Regions from separate parts of the Clostridium nitrophenolicum genome, predicted to be linked through region 3. Evidence: riboswitches for the same ligand, from Rfam matches in the RefSeq annotation. Region 3 holds a riboswitch; each other region holds the start of a gene.
What was found. Region 3 has a riboswitch for thiamine pyrophosphate ahead of thiS (sulfur carrier protein ThiS). Riboswitches for the same ligand answer to the same signal wherever they lie in the genome.
Positions count from the first base shown of each region.

Region 1: it holds a riboswitch for thiamine pyrophosphate, as region 3 does, so the genes downstream of both, thiD (bifunctional hydroxymethylpyrimidine kinase/phosphomethylpyrimidine kinase) here and thiS (sulfur carrier protein ThiS) in region 3, are expected to answer to the same signal.
Region 2: it holds a riboswitch for thiamine pyrophosphate, as region 3 does, so the genes downstream of both, thiT (energy-coupled thiamine transporter ThiT) here and thiS (sulfur carrier protein ThiS) in region 3, are expected to answer to the same signal.

Region 1 is NZ_AP042469.1:630,610-637,714, reverse strand. Features, by position in the region: gene ACZ5N4_RS02875 (YbaK/EbsC family protein) at 120-590, opposite strand; gene pdxR (MocR-like pyridoxine biosynthesis transcription factor PdxR) at 636-2,075, opposite strand; gene ACZ5N4_RS02865 (MetQ/NlpA family ABC transporter substrate-binding protein) at 2,146-2,958, opposite strand; SAM riboswitch class I at 3,305-3,412, opposite strand; gene ACZ5N4_RS02860 (D-alanine--D-alanine ligase) at 3,555-4,457, opposite strand; TPP riboswitch at 4,628-4,731, shown strand; gene thiD (bifunctional hydroxymethylpyrimidine kinase/phosphomethylpyrimidine kinase) at 5,039-5,842, shown strand; gene thiM (hydroxyethylthiazole kinase) at 5,877-6,701, shown strand; gene thiE (thiamine phosphate synthase) at 6,692-7,105, shown strand, end outside.
Region 2 is NZ_AP042469.1:230,562-237,666, reverse strand. Features, by position in the region: gene ACZ5N4_RS01125 (RNA-guided endonuclease InsQ/TnpB family protein) at 1-986, opposite strand, end outside; gene ACZ5N4_RS01120 (cell wall-binding repeat-containing protein) at 1,578-2,345, opposite strand; TPP riboswitch at 2,612-2,714, shown strand; gene thiT (energy-coupled thiamine transporter ThiT) at 2,788-3,420, shown strand; gene ACZ5N4_RS01110 (cell wall-binding repeat-containing protein) at 3,656-5,080, shown strand; gene ACZ5N4_RS01105 (undecaprenyl-phosphate glucose phosphotransferase) at 5,198-6,667, opposite strand; gene ACZ5N4_RS01100 (glycosyltransferase family 4 protein) at 6,719-7,105, opposite strand, start outside.
Region 3 is NZ_AP042469.1:2,544,697-2,551,801, forward strand. Features, by position in the region: gene ACZ5N4_RS11935 (beta strand repeat-containing protein) at 1-857, opposite strand, end outside; gene ndk (nucleoside-diphosphate kinase) at 1,346-1,750, shown strand; gene ACZ5N4_RS11945 (NADH:flavin oxidoreductase) at 2,110-3,108, shown strand; gene ACZ5N4_RS11950 (DUF5652 family protein) at 3,335-3,559, shown strand; gene ACZ5N4_RS11955 (DMT family transporter) at 3,722-4,660, opposite strand; TPP riboswitch at 4,883-4,990, shown strand; gene thiS (sulfur carrier protein ThiS) at 5,138-5,332, shown strand; gene thiF (sulfur carrier protein ThiS adenylyltransferase ThiF) at 5,337-6,137, shown strand; gene ACZ5N4_RS11970 (thiazole synthase) at 6,152-6,916, shown strand; gene thiH (2-iminoacetate synthase ThiH) at 6,928-7,105, shown strand, end outside.

The DNA of each region.
Region 1 (7,105 bases), 1.9 Mb from region 3:
AGTACACTTTTACACTAATTGCTTTATAAAACTAAAGACCGCTAATAAAAAACAACTAACTTCTATCTCGATGTAGAAATAGAAGTTAGTTTACATAGTTTTGCCCTGTTTCTTATGTATTAAACCAATTCTCCTTGACATAAGTCCACCCATTCAGCATTAGTAAATCTTCGAATATTTTCTGGAGATATTTTCAATGCAGTTGTTCGTGAACCAGCAGCTGGATATACAAAATCAAAATCTTTTATGGATACATCTACATAAACTTCTAAAGGATTTTTTAAACCAAATGGACATACTCCACCTACTGGATGGCCAGTTATCTCTTCCACTTCATTGAAATCAAGCATCTTAGCTTTTGTTTTAAAAAAACTCCTAAATTTTTTATTGTCTATTCTAGCGTCACCACGAGTTACAACTAATATATCCTTCTCCTTTAATTTGAATGCCAGCGTCTTAGCAATAAGTTTAGCTTCTACTCCTATAACTTGCGCGGCCAGCTCCACTGTAGCTCCACTGTCCTCTAATTCAAAGACTGGGTCTTCCAGATTTCTTTCCTTAAAAAAATTTCTTACATTTTCTACACTCACTTTAATAGCCTCCTTTTTATGTTTCAAAGCCCCATTGTAATTTTATTAAATCTTATTTTTGATAACTTCACCAATTATTTTAAAGCCTTTCTCTATGTCTTCTTTACTTACTCTTGAAAACCCTAATCTTAGAGTATTGTATCCTCTATTATCTGTATAAAAGATATCCCCTGGTGTAAAAATAATTCCATTCTCATAGCATTTCTCTAGAACTTCTCTAGATTTAATATCATTCAATTCTATGAAAATATGAAGACCACCTTCTCCAAAAAGCTTATTAAATGGAATATATTTTTTAGCACATTCTACTGCAAACTCATATTTCTCTTTATAAACTTTTCTAGCTTTTTTAATATACTTTTCAAAGTTTCCTCCACTAAGATAATCATAAAAGATAGCCTGATCTAGTGAGGACGTGTGAATATTCCTGCTTCTTTTTACGCTTTCTAAGTAGTCTATAAGCTTCTTATCAGCTAGAATCCATCCCACTCTTATTCCTGGAAAAAGTATTTTTGAAAAGCTTCCTATATATATTACACTATTTCCCTCACCACTTAATGATGCAATAGGTGAAACATGTGCTCCTGAATATCTAAGTTCTTCATTAAATCCATCCTCAATTATAGGTACATTATGGACTTTTAGAGCCTTATATACCTCAACTCTTTTTTCTACTGACATTACTACACCGGTAGGATTATGATATGATGGTATAAAATAAGATAATTTAATTTTGTTTTTTGAAAGCTTTTCTTTTAATTTATCTATACTGACACCATCATCTTCCATGTCTACCCCTATGACTTCTAAACCATGAAGTTTCATAATTTTTATAGCAGTATTATGAGTAGGATTTTCACATAATATTTTATCTCCTTTTTCAGTTAGACTGGATAATATTAAATTGAAACCCTCAGTAAAACCATTTGTAATAAGTATATCTTTACCTTCGATATTTGCACCTTTATTACTCATATATTTAAATAAGTATTCGATTAAAGGCTTATATCCCTGAGCATAGCCATAATTTAATATCTTCTCCCCTTCTATTGAAATTCTATTTAGGAAGGATTTTTTGAACTCCTCCACATCAAAAAGACTTTCATCAGGGGCTATACTTTTAAAGGATATCATACCTTTTTTCCACTTTGTTTCATGTTTTATTATATCCAGTTCTTCTGAAGCTTTTGCATAGCTATTTATATGACTACTCCAATCTACGGTCCATTTTTCCTGAAAGTTCACTTTTACATCTGATACAAAAGCTCCCTTTCCTTTTTCCATATATATAAAACCTTCCTCTTGGAGAAACTCATAAGCATTAATCACAGTATTTCTGCTGACATTTAGAATTGAAGCTAATTCCCTAGTTGATGGAAGTTTCTCTCCACTTCTTAACATTCCTCTAAGTATCAACTCACTTATATGGTCTTTTAGCTGTATATACACAGGTGTGTTTTTATCTAATTTTATATCAATAAACATAAATTTTCACCTCAATTATATTTTCACATAAATGAGGTGATAAATAAAGATTTCTAGCTAAAAACCTATGTTAAAATGCTGGTATTATACTTCCTTTGTATTTATCTTCTATATACTTTTTAACTTCTGGTGAATTTAATGCTTTAGATAAAGCTTGAATGTATGGTTTGTCTTTATCTTTCTTTCTAACTGCAATTACATTAGCATATGGTGAATCTTTTGATTCTATTGCAATAGCATCTTTAGTAGGATTTAGGTTTGCTTGAATTGCATAGTTCGTATTGATAACTGCAGCATCTACATCATCTAAAACTCTTGGAAGTTGTGGTGCATCAAGTTCTTTAATTTTAATATTCTTTTTGTTTTCAGTTATATCTAATTTAGATATTAGCTCTCCATCCTTTAACTTTATAAGTCCAGCACTTTGTAGTACTTTTAATGCTCTTGCTCCATTAGTTGGATCATTTGGTATAGCTATTTCAGCACCATCTTTAAGCTCTTCTAACTTTTTAGCCTTCTTTGAATATACTCCCATTGGCTCTATATGAACTTTAACTGTATAGTCTAATTCAGTATGTTTTTCTTCATTAAACTTAGTTAAATAAGGTATATGCTGAAAGAAGTTTGCATCAAGTTCTCCATCATTTAAAGCTGTATTTGGTGTTACATAATCAGTAAACTCAACGATTTGAAGATCGTAGCCTTCTTTTTGAAGTATTGGTTTTACTTGTTCAAGTATCTCTTTATGTGGTACAGGCGTTGCACCTATTTTTATCACTTTTTTAGTATCCTTATTAGATGATTCCTCTTTTTTCTCTCCACATCCTACTAATGCAAAAACAAAAATTAATGATATAACAATTGATATAATCTTTTTCATAATTAAATTACCTCCTAGTATTTTAGTCTTAATAAATCAAATTTTAGTTTATCCGATGTCTATCGCCACTAACATCCCAACTTCTTAAAGTTGGGGATAAGTGGCGCTACGACCCTGGATAACGGCTTCTAAGCTTCAGATGGAGTTTAAAACTCCACCTGAATCCAAGAATCCTGTTTATATGGTTTTGCAAAATCTCTACCTTCAAAGGCAGAAACAGCTATTTTTAACGGCTAAGATGGACTTACTAGCAATTATAAGAATATAAATATTTTTTCGGCCGGCCATATTCTTATGAATTGCAAAATTAAAAGCCCGAGGAAAACCTCGAGCTTGAAACTCATCGTTATCCTCATCTCTCAGCCTTCGCTGCTGGAATTGGCACCAATGTATTATATAAAATAATACTGGTTGCCGGGCTTCATAGGGCCAGTCCCTCCGCCTCTCTTGATAAGTAAGAATTGTTATTCAATTTATTAATTTACATTATAATAATCTAAAAGCTGCATGTCAACACTTTTTCATAAAAAAATCTCCTCATATTCTGAGGAGAGTCTTTGATCTTGTAATCATTACTATCTACTTAGATTAAGTTTTAATTACCTTACTTCTTTTAATGAAATTTCTGTTATTTGATCTAATAATTCAGTAAATGACATGTTTACAGCCTTAGCACTCTTAGGAAAAAGACTATTTTTAGTCATTCCTGGAAGCGTATTAAGTTCAAGTATATAAGGTACTCCATCTTTTATTATCATATCAACTCTTACATATACATTGCACTTTAAAACCTTCCAGCAATCTAATGCCATCTCCTCTATTTTCTTTTGAAGACCTTCTTCAAACTGAACTATAATTTCATCTGAGCCACCATCAGCATATTTTGCTGTGTAATCAAAGAATTCTGCCTTTGGCTTTATAGCAATTATAGGCATCATTTTTCCATCTAGTATACAGCAAGTTATTTCATCACCTTTTATATACTTTTCTATCATAACTTCGTTATCATAGTCTAACGCTAGTCTTACTGCGTTTTCTACATCTTCTTTTTTCTTAATTAAGTTTGTAGCTACGCTAGAACCACCACTGTTTGGTTTAACAAACACAGGATATCCCATTTTGTCTATATAATCATAGTCTATTTCTTCTACGCTTCTAACGCATAGCCAATCTGCAGTGTTAATTCCTGTTGATCTTAATACCTTTTTAGTTATATCCTTATTCATACATACACCGCTGGTCAAAGGTCCACAACCTGTGTATGGAACATCCATTGTTTCGAGTACAGCTTGAATTATACCATCTTCTCCAAACTTACCATGAAGCGCAATAAATGCAACGTCTATATCTTTAGCTTTATCTATTATGTCATCTTTTTTATCTATAACAATAGGAACAACCTCATATTTATTCTTATCAAAATAGTTCACTATTTCCCTTCCTGAATTTAAAGACACTTCTCTCTCGGAAGATATGCCTCCCATAATAACTCCTATCTTCATTTTTTATTCCTCCATCAATTATTTTTACTCTTCTTAATTCTATTCTATACATTTAAGGAAATAATGAAAGTACCACTCATTATATTTTTTATGGTGTAAGTGGTTTTCTACATGTGGAGTTCCCTATTGATAATTTTATTTATTGTAGTAAAATATTAGGTATAAAACTAAATATTTTGTGGGGGTGCCTAAAAATAGGCTGAGAGGAGTTTTACTCTAACCCTTTGAACCTGATCCAGTTAGACCTGGCGTAGGGAAGCAGCTATAATATTATAATTAGACAAACCTAGTGTATTGCTTTTCTGCAATACACTTTTTTTAATTTATTAATTCAATAAATTATTACATAGATTTAAATCACGATTTTATATTACAAATTTGCGCTTTAAAAGTCTTATTCTACCCATTAAGCAGGCATCCAAAAGCTGTGATTTTGTGATGATCGCTTAAGCAGAGAACTCAAATCTCTGATTTGAAGTGAATCGCTTACTCAGCGAGTACTCATTCGACGAAAGGAGAAGGAGTTTCATTTAATAAAACTATATTATACTTAAGTACTATTTTTGAATAGAGGTGTTTATATGAAAAAGGTATTAACAATTGCAGGTTCTGATAGCTGTGGTGGTGCAGGTATACAAGCAGATTTAAAAACTATGAGTGCCCTTGGTGTTTATGGAATGAGTGTAATTACAGCAGTAACAGCTCAAAATACTATAGGCGTTCAAAATGTGATGGAGGTGTCTAAAGAACTTATAGAAGCCCAAATAAGATCAATATTTGATGACATAGAAGTAGATGCTGTGAAAATAGGAATGGTCTCCAATATAGAGATTATAAAAACGATAAAAGATTTGCTCGTAGAATACAATGCGAAAAATGTAGTTGTAGACCCTGTGATGGTTTCAAAAAGTGGATATTTCTTACTTAGACCTGAAGCACAGGAAGCCATAAAAGATTTAATATCTATAGCAGACGTTGTGACTCCAAATATTCCTGAAGCTGAAGTCTTAACAGGCATGAAAATAGAAGATTCTGATGATATGAAGGAAGCGGCATTAATGATTAAAAGATTAGGTGCCAAAAATGTACTTATGAAAGGCGGTCATAGATGTAATGATGCCAATGATATACTACTCTGTGGATCTGATTTTTTAACCTTGAAAGGTCATAGAATAGATACTCAAAATACTCACGGTACCGGTTGTACTCTATCCTCTGCGATAGCATCTCATTTGGCAAAAAACAATGATATAAAAAAGGCTATTGAATTATCAAAAGACTATATAACGAAGGCAATAGAAAATTCTTTCTCTATCGGCCATGGCGTTGGACCTGTTGGGCATTTCGTAGAAGTTTACAAAAAAGCTGATATTTCTTATAAATAGAATTAATTATTTTTATATTTAGGAGGAGTTAAACATGATTAACGCTTCAGAAGGTTTGAATTATACTAATAAAGTTTGCGAGGTATTAAATGACTTAAGAAAAAAAGTTCCCCTAGTACAATGCATCACTAACTATGTAACTATAAATGATTGTGCTAACATACTTTTAGCCTACGGTGCTTCCCCAGCTATGTGTGAGGCCTATGATGAGGTCTTTGATTTTACAAAAATTTCATCAGCTCTTTACATAAATGTCGGAACACTTACTAAAGAACAAGAAGAAGCTGCTGTACTTGCAGCTATATCTGCTAAAGTTAACAATACTCCTGTAGTACTAGACCCCGTAGCTTGTGCTGCTATTCCAAGAAAAAATTCAGTAATTAAGAGAATTTTAGAACTTGGCAGAGTAGATGTTATCAAAGGAAATATCGGAGAAATAAAATTCTTAGCAGGAGATGTCTGTGAGGTTCGTGGAGTAGATTCTCTTGATAGTGGTGAAGGAGCTCTAGAATCTTGTATATCATTAGCGCAAAAATATAATTGTGTTGTTGCAGCCACAGGAAAAGATGATTTTATAACAGATGGAAATCGCAGTGCTATTATCCAGAACGGTACAGAGATGCTTACAAAAGTAACTGGTGCCGGCTGTATGGTTGGTGCCCTTTGCGCTGCAACAGCTGGAGTATATGAAGACAAGCTTATATCTACTGTATGTGCGATTCTTTCAATGAATTTAGCTGGCGAGGAAGCATATGAAATATGTAGACTTCCTGGAAGCTTCAGAGTTAAATTAATTGACTGTATCTATACTTTATCTGAGGAAAAAATTAAGAAAGAAGGTAGGATAATATGGCAGTAGACTATAGCTTATATCTTATTACTGATAGAAATTTTTTAAAAGGAAGAAGCCTGAAAACCGTTGTAGAAGAAGCAATTCTAGGAGGCTCCTCTATTGTTCAAGTAAGAGAAAAAAATATATCTACAAGAGAGTTTTACAGAGTAGCATTAGAAGTAAAAGAAGTAACTGACTATTATAAAGTTCCTCTAATAATTAATGACAGAATAGATATTGCGCAAGCAATTGATGCAGATGGAGTCCACTTAGGACAAGATGACATGCATTTATCTATTGCCAGAAAAATACTTGGCAAAAACAAAATCATTGGCATATCTGCAGGTAACTTAGAAGAGGCACTAGAAGCACAGCAAAATGGAGCAGATTACTTAGGCATAGGCGCTATATTCTTTACAGGAACTAAAAAA
Region 2 (7,105 bases), 2.3 Mb from region 3:
GAATAGAATCTATCTGCTTGAACAAACTCTATTCCATTAAACTCACACTTATATTTTATCTGCCTAATAAACTCATAGAATTTTTGTTCTTGTATGCTTTCTGATAAATGTTTATTTTTCATCATCCCACTGATATTTAAATCCTCCATAATAACTCTATATGGCTTTAATTTAACTATTTTATTAGTGGCTTGATGAATATGGTTAAGTCTTATATTGTTTAACTTTCTATAGATAAGTTTAATTTGTTTTTCAAGTTTTATTATGTTTTTAGTCTTAACAAATTCCTTACCTTTTTTATTTGCTTCATATTTTCTTGATACTTGCCTTTGTAATCTTTTTAATTTCTTTTTTAGCTTTCTAACCTTCATAGATTTATTAATGTTTTTTATTGGTTTATCTAAACAATTTATAACTGCTAAATTCTTGATTCCTAAGTCAATTCCAATAGATAAATCCTTATTTAACTCAACTTGGTTTTCGTTGTGTTCAAAGCTCAATGTTAGATACCAATACTTGCCGTCAAATTCACATCTTGGATTATTATATTTAGGTAAAATAGGTATTTTATAATTTGTTTTATATTTAACCTTACCTATTTTCTCTATATTAACTGTTCCATCTTTGAATTTAATAGCATCATATCTAACATAAAAGGATTTTTTAGATTTTTTCTTACTTCTAAATTTAGGATGCTTAGATATTCCCTTAAAGAAATTGTTATAAGCATCATTTAAATCCTCAAAAACTTGCTGCATAACCTGTGCAGATACTTCCTTTAACCATACATAATTACTATCTTTTTTAATTATATTATTAAATTCAGTTCTTATTTTTACTTTTGAAGGTCTAATCCCTTGCTTATTCATTTCTTCCCATTTTGCTAAACCCCAGTTGTATGCAAACCTTGCACAACCTACAGATTTAAACATTAATATTTCCTGTTCATTAGTTGGCTTTAATCTTATTTTTATTGCTTTAATCATATTCTCACCTCACTTTCTAGTATTATTATCTCCCAATTATTAGGTATTATAATAATGAGGTAAGTTTTAAAAAGATTACATTATCACTTATAGATTATCTTTATATATTTATAACTTGTTACAAGTTTTATGCTCATTCACCTAGTATCGCTACTACTAAGCAGTTCTCAAAGTCTTGTAAAACTTATGAACTTCTCATACTTTCATATGAGCGTAGACTATATCACCACCTAATCGGTGTCCTCCACTTCCACTACCAATAGCTTGTAATGTACTCCCATCACAGGATAGTCGTTGAAGTTTCCTCTTTTCGAGGCTTACCTGCTGATTGCCCATTATTAAAACCTTTCGGTTTATTTGCACTTAGGATTTAACCTTATGCTATCTAACTAATTTTTTCCACTTTCGTAACTATCACGCTTAGGCTTATTTCATCCTTACGTTGTAGTTTAGTTAGCTTTAGGGGTTTCCAGCAATTCAAAGGATTTTGGATGTATTTCATACATCACTCCATGCTCTTTACGAACATGGGAGGCTGTCAACAATTTTCTAAGTTATAATTATTGTTAATATTTTATGACTTCTTATAACTTATTTGTAACTGTTAGTTACCTCTAAAATTTTTTGATTAGTATTAAATCTATTTTGTCCTCCATCAATTCTTTTAGCTTTTCCAAGAATACTCAGTATGTTATCACTTATAATATTTTTAGTTCCAATAATTGTTACGGCAGAATTATTAGTTTTGACAAAATCTATAATAGGTTTTATATCATCAATATTGTTACTCCCTAATAATAGTATCTGCCCTTTAGAAGCTGCTATAGGAGCTACTGATAGAGCATCACAAAAACCTTCTCCTCCAACTAATAAAACATCACTTGAACTTACTCCAAGAGATAGTAATTCTCTAGCAACTGCTGCATTAGTTTCATACCTGCTGTTACCTTTAAGTTCTGTCAATCTATATTGAGATCTTAATCCTCTTCTTACGGATTCGGAGACTGATGCGTTACCTCCTACAATATATATATTTTTTGTTTTTAAAGAACTTAGTGCATTTTTAGTATCATTGTTTAGAGAATTGGATTGAGTTAAAAGTATTGGCACATTTAATTTCTTTGCTAAAACCACTGCACTTACTGCATCTGCATAACCTTCACCAGATACCAATACCACCGTATCACTAGTTGGCCAATTTGCTACAGCAACTTGTGCTGCAGTAGCATATCTGTCGACACCACTTATTCTTATAATCTGTTCTGATTTAGCATTAATTGGGATTATCAATGAAGATATACTTAAAACCAATATCATAAATATAGAAATTAGGGATCTTTTTTTACTTTTCTTGTTCATAATAATGCCTCCTATATGAAGAAAGCCATAGTACACTGTATCTATAACATATATTTATATCAACTTAAAAGTTTTATAATTATAGTTAGTATATTTATAATTCCCCATAATTTTATGTTTTATATCTTATTTTTCATTGTAAATTTCTTTTTTTATTTTCATTTGGAAAATGAAATTGTCCACTAGAAATTGACACAAGCTTTAACTAGAGGATTGTTGAAACCTTCTGTGTTATATACTATAATATAATCAGTAAATAATTAAACATTTAGTGCTAGGGGTGCCTTAACGGCTGAGAAATAAACTTTTTTATTAACCCTTGTACCTGATCTGGATAATGCCAGCGTAGGAAAGCGATGTTCTCTAAAATACTAATCGTATTCCACAAGAATAGGATTTCTTGTTATACAGGTACCTCAATGGTACAAAGGAGGTATTTTTTATGTCTTTATATAAAAATTTTCTAGAAATTATATCACATCCAACATCTATTTTTGCACTTCTTGGATTGATTCTTATCATTGTATTTATAGCCAAAGTAAAAAAAGTAAAATTTACTACCCATTTAATTGCACAAATAGGCATTGCTTTAGCGTTAGCTACCGTACTTAAGATTTTTAGAATATATCACTTACCTCAAGGTGGTAGTGTTACTCTAGGAAGTATGATTCCTATTATCTTAATGGCTATATTCTATGGTTCTGAAGTAGGATTCCTCACGGGTTTTTTATATGGAATAATAACATTAATTTTGGATCCATATATACTTCACCCTGTACAAGTTTTATTTGATTACCCTTTACCATTTATGGCATTAGGACTTGCAGGCCATTTCAAAAATAATAAGCTTTTAGGGACATTTATAGCCTTGTTTACACGATTCTTATGTCACTTTATATCTGGAGTAGTATTCTTCGGTAGTTTTGCCCCTAAAGGTATGTCTCCAGTTTTATACTCACTAGTTGTAAATGGTATATTTATAGGAGTTGAAGGAGCTATATGTATGGTAATAATAGCCTTACTTCCAGTAAAGCAGCTATCTACAATGTTAACTAGAAATATACCTCAAAATTAAATATAAAAAATAAATTTACACAATATTTGAAAAGGACCCATTCAGGATAAATTTTCCTCAATGGGTCTTTTATTAAGACTTTTTTATAACATTAGACTTTTATCTGTTATTCCTGCCATGTAGTATATTCAAATGTCCCATTTTCGCTTAGAGGGCTTGCTCGAACTTGCTATTTACCACATACTTAATTATATGGTACAATTTAGTTAACACAATAAAAGGGAGGATATTTGGGATGAAAAAATTTAAGTTTATTAATTTAACTATAGCACTAGTATTCAGTATTATTTTCATTTTTACCCTAACTAGTGCTCATGCCGCAGATAGCACAGTATATTATACTCATCAAGGTGGACAAGATAGATATGAAACTTGTAGAAAATTAATTTATAGAAATATAATAGGTGATTTTAACTATGCAGTTTTAGTATCTGGTGGTAATTACCCAGATTCTCTTAGTGCTGCTCCACTAGCAAAGCACTATGATGCTCCAATTATCTTGCTTCCTGTAAATAGCAACAACCAATCTTACTTAGACAATAATACTATAGATCTTTTAAAGAAACGTGGTGTAAAGCAAGTATTCATAATTGGAGGAACTGGTGTAATACCAAATGAAGTAGAAAGAACACTGACTGGTATGAGAATTTCCACTACTCGTATCAGTGGACAAGATAGATATGAAACTTCAATAAAGGTTGCTAAAAAACTTCCTGTACCTTCAGAAGTATTTGTTACAACAGGAGAAGACTTTAAAGATGCATTATCAATATCTTCAATAGCAGCGAAAAAAGAAGCACCTATTGTTTTAGTTCCACCAAGTGATGTGATCTCTGACAATATTAAAAGTTATTTTGATGAGAATAAATCAGTGAAAACTCATGTAGTTGCTGGGAAAGACTTGATTAGTGATACTGTAGTTAATCAACTTCCTAATGCCGTAAGAATAGACGGAACTGACGCATATGAGAGAAACTCTAATGTTATACATAAGTTTAACAATGAATTAAATTTTACTGAAACCTATATAGCCTCTGGAGAAGGTTTTGCGGATGGTCTAAGTGCATCTGTAATAGCTGCAAAAACCTCTTCACCAATAATACTAATAAAAGATCCTATTCCTATTGCAACAAGCAAACTAATTAACTCAAAATTTTCAGATATAAAACATATTACAGTTCTAGGCGGTGAAGGTTCAGTATCTAATAATCTTCTAAATTCATTTGGTAACTTAAAAGAGCACCCTTACTTAAATGAAGTGTTAACACCTCATTATGCTGCCTTTGATCCTAATAACCGAGATTTCTATAAACAAGATAATTTTACTTGCGGCAGCAAAACCTATTATGGATTTCAAATGGCAAATTCCTATAATTCAAACTTAAATACATATATGAGTTTTAACCTTAACCAAAAATATACTAGTATAACTGGAAAGGTCGGTATAACTCGATATGGTAATGAAGGCATTCTTAAGGTTTATGGGGATGACGCTTTAATAAAGGAGTATAAGGTAAATTCTCTTGATGATCTTGTAAACATGGATATTAATGTGGAAGATATTGATACTCTTAGATTTGTTTTTGTAATTACAAAAGGTAGCACTGATCAAAATAGTAACTCAGCAGGATTAGCCTTCATAGATACAAAAATTAAATAGTTGTATATGAAAAGAAGTGGTTATCTAGAATATAATCACTTCTTTTTACTGATCAATACAACCTATAATAAAAAACTTTTTTACTTTTGCGTAGTAGATAAACTTGAACGCTCGTTCTTAATAAGCATTCTTATTTACAAAGCCTTTAAACACAGTTAAAAACATAATCTTTATATCAAGCCAAAAACTCCAGCTTTCAATATAATAGATATCACACTCTATTCTTTTCTCTATAGATGTATCTCCTCTCCAACCGTTAACCTGTGCCCATCCAGTAATTCCAGGTCTAACTTGATGTTTAACCATATACTTAGGTATTTCTTCTTTGAATTTATCTACAAAGAAAGGTCTTTCAGGCCTTGGACCAACTAGACTCATGTCTCCCTTTAGCACATTAAATAGCTGTGGTAATTCATCTATACTTGTTTTTCTTATAAAGGAACCAAATTTAGTCTTTCTAGGGTCATTTTCAGTTGTCCATTGAACTTTTTCTTCCTCATCCTTTTGCATATGCATTGATCTAAATTTGTACATATTAAAGTTCTTCTTATTTAGCCCTACTCTTTCTTGCTTAAAGAAAATTGGCCCTGGTGATGTTATTTTTATAATTAAAGCTGTTGCTAACATTATAGGGGAAAATAAAATTATACTTATTAAGGATATAACTATATCAAAAAATCTCTTAATCATCTTATTAGCTAAATTATCTAATGGGATGTACCTTATATTGATTATTGGTAACCCATCTACCTCTTCTACATATGGCTTAGCAGGAATATATTTATAATAGTCAGGTATAATTTGAGTTCTTACACCACTTTTCTCACATATATTAATAATATTCTCTAACTTATTATATTCATCAATAGGTAATGTTATAAAAACTTCATCTATGCCATAGTTATCCAAATAAAATTGCAATTTATTAATTCCATTTATATTTTCTGCTCCTTGTATAGATGCAGCTACTTCCCCAAAAGCCTTTTTATATTCACTTAAAGCACTATATTCTATATCTTCCTTATGTAAATTCTTGTTATCATCAATTATAGCTACTACATTATATCCCCACTGTTTATTTCTTTTAAGTCTTTTTAAAAGCTCTATAGTAAGAGTGCTATAGCCTACAATAAGAATATGCTTCATATTATATCCATTTTTTCTTACATGCCTTAAAAATACTCTTATAAAAATTCTTTCAGCAGTAGTGAAAAATATAGATATTCCATTAAAAATAAAAAGAAGATATCTAGAATAATCCATCTCTTTAAACATAAATAAGACAAGTATAAAAATTAAAATACCAGCTATATTGGCCTTTAATATATTTATAAATTCTTCATATATACGCTTAAATCTATAGGGAGTATAGAGATTAAATGCATTATAAATAAACAAATAAATAGGAATTATACATATAACAGGCTTTAAGTATTGATTAAAAGTTAAGTATCCACCTTCACCTGTAATATGTAGAATACCACTCTTGAATCTTATATACCATGCAAAAATTAAAGAAAATATTATACATAAAGTATCTAAAAAAACTTGAAATCTATTTAAATACTTTTGATTTTCTTTTATCATATATATCTCTCTTTCTTACAATTTAATTTAATAGTATGTTTACTTTTTGTTTTACATATTATTAAATTCTTTTATCTTTTCACTAACAAAATCCATAAATTCTTTTTTAAATCTTTCTACACTAAATCGTAAAGCATTCTGCCTTATTACACTTTTATCAAAATTACTATAAGACTGCTCCATTTTCAATACAGCTTCTTTAAGGGATTCTACACTTTGTTCATAAAAGAATATTCCTGTTTGTCTATCAATAACCGTTTCCAATGTTCCACCTTTACCATATGCAATAACAGGGTTTCCACAGGCCTGTGCCTCCACTGGGGTTATTCCAAAGTCTTCTTCACCTGCAAAAATAAAGGCCCTACACCCTCTATAGTACTCTCGCATTTCTTCATCTGAAAGCTTTCCTAGTAAAGATATATTATTTTTAGCAATAGA
Region 3 (7,105 bases):
TTGCCAGCAGCAGTTCCAAGTTGTGATATAGTTAATTTTGCTTCAGTTCTTTGTGAACCTACTGTTGAAGAAGATAATAATTTTCCACCAGTAGCTGCATTATATACATTAACTTTATCACCAGCAGCAAGACTGGACACATATATAGTATCTGACTTTCCTGAATTATTTGTAATATTTATATTATTTGAGGATGGAGCTTCAGACTGAAATTCCCCTGGAAAATCAATTTTTACTCTATCGCTTTCATGCATTCCTTGTGTTGTAACTGCAGCATATACACTTCCAGCGTTTATCCCTAGTTGAGAAATAGACATAGTTGCATCTGTTTTATTAGAACCTATTGTTGAAGCGCACAGTAATTTTCCACCAGTAGCTGCAGTATATATCCTTACAACATCACGAGGAGCAAGGCCAGAAACATATATGGTATCTGATTTCCCCGAATTATTTGTAATTTTTATATTATCCGCTAGCGGCACCTCAGATTGACCTTCTGCAGAATAACCAATTGCTGATCTGCTACTTTCTGTCATTCCAGCTGAAGTAACTGTTATATAAACACTTCCCTCAGAACTTCCAAGCTGTGAAATAGGGATTGTTATATCTGTCTTTTGATTAGATACAGTTTTTTTAGCTAGTACTTTTCCACCACTCGAAGCATTATATACGGTTACAATATCACCACCAATTACACCAGTAACATATATAGTGTCTGCTTTTCCTACATTATTTGTTATAATTACTTCGCTAGAACTTGGTGCAACTGAAACTCCCGCTGCCTGAACTATAGTCCCTTGAACCGTAGTATAGGATAACAGTAACAGGCATAAAATTCCTGAAAAACATTTCTTCATTGCTAAATTTCCCCCTATGTATACAAGTAGTTACTGACTTTAGTTTTATTTTTTAATGTTTCTATACTAAAGTATATAACTTTTTGTTTTTATAAAAATAAACATACAAAGATATCCGAAAAATTAAATCATAACACTCCCTTCAATTGTATATTTAGATACTTTATTGAATGTTTATTCTTATCATGAATTAAATGTGACAAATAATCACAAACTTGAACAAAGCTTGTCTTTTATCAGACAACTATCAATTACTATACTCGAAATTGTATTTCCACTCTTGATAACTTATTCATTATTTTACAAAACCTTTACAATTACGACTACCATATTGTGGAATATTATTAGATATAGTTGTAATTTGTCGAATTAATTATATTGAAATAATTAGTAAATTTGATGTAACATGTTTTGCAATAGGAATAATAGTTGGGTGTTTTGGGAATATATTACTAAAAACGTCTGTCAATGATAGAAAGGATGATATAATGGAAAAAACATTGGTGCTTATTAAACCAGATGCTATGGCGAGAAAATTAATGGGTGAAATAATCTCTATTTATGAGAAAAAAGGACTACACATATCAGCTTTAAAGATAATAAAGCCATCCATAGAAATTGCAGAAAGTCATTATATTGAACATAAAGATAAAGCATTCTTTAAAGAACTTGTTAACTTTATTACAAGAGGTGAAGTATGTGCTTTAATTATAGAAGCAGACAATGCTATTGAGTTGGTGAGGAAAATAAATGGAGCAACCAATCCATTAGATGCGGATATGGGCAGCATAAGAGGTCAATTTGCAGTATCAAAATCCGAAAATGCTGTTCATTCTTCTGATTGCGCAGAAAATGCTGAACGTGAGATGAAAATATGGTTTCCAGAAATATAATCAGTTTAATTGTAATTTTAAATTTTTATAGAATTCCTTGTTAGGTTCCATTGGAGTTATCTTAATGGCAATAGTAGTAAAGCCAAAGAATACACAGAAAGATGCACTTTTGCTTATGTTAGATATGAGGATTTAAAGAAAATACTTAGTTTCTAGTAAAGAGTTAAATCAGTACTTTACCATCAAGTATAGATTTAATTCTTTATTGATTTTATATGTATCTTTTCTGTAACTATGTATATAGAAAGTGCATTCTTGTTTTTAGTTAATATAAATGTTAGTGTTTAAATGTTAACATATATAATATTAAATAGTATAAAATGATAAAAAGAAGAGTTTAATAAAAGGAGGATATGCTTATGTCATATTTGCTTAAACCATTACAAGTGGGGACGTTAAGATTAGATAATCGCTTGGTTATGCCACCTATGGCTACTGCAAAGGCCGAATCTGATGGAAAAGTGAGTCAAGATATTCTTGATTATTATAAGGAAAAATCTGAAGGAGGAAATATATCCTTAATTATAATTGAACACAGTTTTATTACTCCAGAAGGGAAAGCAAGCAAAAATCAGCTTTCTGTTTCTGATGATAATATGATTGAAGGTTTACGAAAGTTAGCTGATATTATTCATCAAAATGGTTCAAAAGCTATTATGCAGCTCAACCATGCTGGAAGTGCAGCAGAAAAAGAAGTTATAGGAACAATGCCAGTTGGCCCTTCAGCAGTTATAAATCCACGTAAAGGAAATATACCACGTGAACTTACAAATAAAGAAATTGATGATATTATTCAGGCCTTCCATGATGCAGCTCGCCGTACAAAGGAAGCTGGATTTGATGGAGTGGAAATACATTCTGCCCATGGATATCTGCTTAATCAATTCTTCTCTCCGTTAACTAACAAGAGACAAGATGAGTATGGTGGAAGCATTCATAACCGTATTCGTATTCATCTTAAAGTTATTGAAGCAGTGCGCAAAGCTGTAGGTGATGATTTCCCTATTCTTTTGAGGTTAGGAGCTTCCGATTATATGGAGGATGGAAGCACTATAGAAGATAGTCAAATTGCAGCTAAAGAATTTGAAAAAGCTGGAATAGATATTTTGGATATTTCTGGTGGTTTTTGTGGATATGTTATACCAGGTTGTAGTGAGCAGGGATATTTTGCACAACTTTCAGAGTCTGCTAAGAAAGTTATCTCAATTCCTGTAATTCTAACTGGCGGAATAACGGAAGCAAAAGCTGCTGAACAGCTGTTAGCTGATCGGAAGGCAGATCTTATTGGTGTAGGAAGAGCTATTTTTAAAGATTCTACTTGGGCACAGAGAGCTGTAAAAAGTCTTCTTACAATATAATTTAACACACAAAAAGAAAATTGATCATAAATGGTTTATTAGAAAAAGTCATCTAACTAAAAAAGTGTTTAGTTAGATGACTTTTGCAGCTTTAGTAGGAGGAGAAATCCATTTATTTTCAATATGCTTCTCTTCCACTCAAATCAAATAAATATGCGGCACGAATAATAATTTAAACATATGCAAAATCTATTTAATGGGTATTATGTAAAAAGGAGCTGATATTTTGCCTAATAACATTCAACTCATATTTAATAATCCCTATGTTTTTTATCCTCTAATCATTTGGGCTGTGGTCTGGAAAGGATTAGCTCTATGGAGAGCTGCCAGACTTAAACAATTAGGATGGTATATAGCATTAATTATCATTAACACCTTTTGTATATTAGAGATAATCTATCTCATTGCTACAAATAAAAAATATAAGGAATCCAAGGGCTGTATATTCTAACTTTTATAGCCTCTGTTTGATATAGCCTCTGTTTGAGTAAAATATATCTTTTGTGCTCGGCTGCCAATCATCTTTTGTTTTTCTTGTGAGAAAGGATAACAGTATTTTCTCAACTATGACTTCTGTGGCCGGCGGGGCACTGCATTGCCTATTCTCGTCTTATTATACCCCCTCAATTTCTTTAGCTACAATTTCATCTTTAAAGCTAAAGCGGCTGGTTCCCCAAACTCCGATAAGTATCATGATAGAACCAATTATATGATAATATTTAAACTCTTCATGTAATATAATAACTCCTGCAGCAATAGACACTATTGTTGAAAGATTTGCAAATACAGCTGATTTAGAAGCTTCAATTTTAGAGAGAGTAAAGTTTACTAAGAAAAATGCAATAACTGAAGACAAAATTCCTAAATAAAAGATAGATATAATAAAATCCTTACTCTTAAGTGGTAAAAGGTAATTGCTAAAAGTACCGTATATCATGTGTTCACCTATTGAAACTATATTAAAGAATAATGCCGCTAAACCCATCATAAAATAGGTTATTTCCATAGGTGTAAAACTTGAGGAAAGCTTTCTTGACAGTATGTTGAATACTGCAGCGGCCATTACTGTAATTATAAGAAGCACAATACCAATTATGCCGGTACTTCCTGAATTTGTACTATTCATAAAGGCAATATAAGCGACACCTGATACCGACAGAATTATAAAAAATAATTGAAGGCTAGAAAACTTTTCTTTAAGAAAATATGAAGCCAATATTGTAACGATTATAGGAATAAGCGCTATCATAATCCCTGCAAAAGATGATGATGAATACTTAATTCCATAGGTTTCAAAAATAAAATAAATTACAGGCTCCATAAGTGCTAAGAAAAATAAATTTTTTACAGGCTTATTTTTATAGTTTACTTTGATAACTTTAAAAGTTACAAGTAAAGTCATTATTACAAAAGCAGTTAAAAATCTAAAGGAAAGCAGCGAAAAAGGAGACGCTACATTTAAAGCTCTTTTAGAGAATAAAAAGCTTAAACCAAATATAATAGATGTAGTAGTAGCAGATAAATAAGGAAGCATATTTTTGTTATAACTCATAAAGATCCTCCATTTTGTAATACTTAGTTAAATTAAAGATTTAAGCATTTTGTACTTCAAATAATATAATACAATTATATCATAGCTTAATGCAATAAAAATTCATTAAATATACAAAAAATGTAATATTGTTAATTATAATTGATGGTTACAATTGTATATAGCTATTGATTTATAATATGGTTTATGATAAATTAAACTTAGAAATCGATAACAATTTAATATTATATCAAGGGGAGCCTATAAAGATAGGCTGAGAGTGGAATGTTATTCCTTACCCTCATAACCTGATTTGGGTAATGCCAACGTAGGGAGATACGGGATAGCTGTATTTTATCACAAATTCTCCGAATTTGTGATTTTTTATTTTAGTAATATTCGCAATTTTAGGTGTTAAGTATCCTAATAGATTAGGTTATGAGGGAAGCATATATTTATTTGCTTTCCTTTTTATTTTGACAAAAAGGAGGGAGTTAAATGATTATAAACGGTGAAGTAATGAATATAAAAGAAGGTACTACAGTTTCAGAATTACTTAAGGTTCTAAATCTAGATTGTCAGAAGATCGTAGTAGAAGTGGATTTAGAAATATTGAATAAAGATGAATTCACTTCAAGAAAGCTAACCAGTGAATCTAAAGTTGAAATAATCCGTTTTGTCGGAGGTGGCTAAAGTGATTAATATTTTTGTAAATGAGAAAAAGTATAAGATAGAGAATAACACTACTGTTTTTGAGCTCAAGGAAAGTATCAAAAAAGATGCAGATGTAATTGTATATAATGGATTTATCATAAAAGTAGATTATAAGCTAAAAGAAAATGATAAAGTTGTCTTTATAAAGAAAGGTGAGATTCCTAAGGCAGAAGATATGGAAGCGATGCTTATGTCAAGACATACACCCTTTGTCCATGAAAAAATAAAACAAGCTTCCGTAGGAATTGCGGGACTAGGTGGCCTTGGTTCAAATATAGCTGTGTCACTTGCAAGAATAGGAATTGGCAGACTACTTTTAATAGACTTTGATGTAGTAGAGCCAAGTAATTTAAACAGGCAGCAGTATTTTATAAAACATTTGGGTATGAAAAAAACAGACGCATTAGAGCAAATAATAAGTGATTGCAATCCCTTCGTTAAAATTGAAAAAAAGGAGATCTTTATTGAGGAGAACAATATAATTGAAACTTTTAAAGACGTAGACATAATAGTGGAGGCTTTTGACAATCCAGTTTCCAAAGCTCTGCTCGTAAATACAGTGTTAAGTAAAATGAAAAACAAGAAAATAGTTGCAGCTTCCGGCATGGCAGGGTACTTTTCCAGCAATTCAATTGTTACTAAAAAGATAAAAGAGAACTTTTATCTAGTTGGTGATGGAGAAAATGAAGCTAAACCAGGCTGTGGACTTATGGCGCCTAGAGTAGCCATAGCTGCAAATCATCAGGCAAATACAGTGTTAAGAATCATATTAGGAGAAGAATAAATGGAGGTTTTATCATGGATAAATTAATAATTGGTGGCACAGAATTAAATAGCAGATTATTTGTAGGTACAGGTAAGTACTCATCTAATGAAATGATAGGTAAGGTTTTAGAAAGTTCACAATCACAGGTTATTACTGTTGCATTAAGAAGAGTGGACTTAAACTCAAAGGATGAAAATATATTAAATTTTATAAACAAGGATTGTATACTACTTCCTAATACTTCAGGAGCAAGAAATGCAGAAGAGGCTATTAGAGTTGCTAGATTGGGAAAGGCTGCTGGCTGTGGCAATTGGGTTAAGATAGAGGTTATTTCTGATAACAAATATCTTCTTCCAGACAATCTTCAAACAATAAAAGCTACAGAAGTTTTAGCCAAGGAAGGATTTGTAGTTCTTCCATATATGAATCCAGATTTAATGGATGCTAAGAGACTAGTCGATGCTGGTGCAGCAGCAGTAATGCCTTTAGGTTCACCTATAGGAACAAATAGGGGCATAAGAACAAAAGAGATGGTTAGAATTTTAATCGATGAAATAAAATTACCTATAGTTGTAGATGCTGGGATAGGAAGACCTTCAGAGGCAGCGGAAGCTATGGAAATGGGAGCAGATGCAGTGCTGGTAAATACAGCTATAGCTACTGCCGGGGATCCAATGTTAATGGCTAAAGCATTTTCATTCGCAGTACAAGCAGGCAGAATGGCTTATCTATCAAAACTAGGTGTTCAAAGAGAATATGCAGAAGCCTCATCTCCTCTTACAGGATTTTTACGATAGGAAGTGAAAAAATGGGTTTTTATGAAACAATAAGAAAGTTTCAGGATTTTGATTTTAATAATTATTTTGAAAAAGTGACGAATAATGACATTGAAAGAGTTTTGTCGAAGGACAGGATAAATGAAGAGGACTTTTTAAAACTACTTTCACCAAAAGCTGAAAATTACTTAGAAGCCATGGCACAAAAGG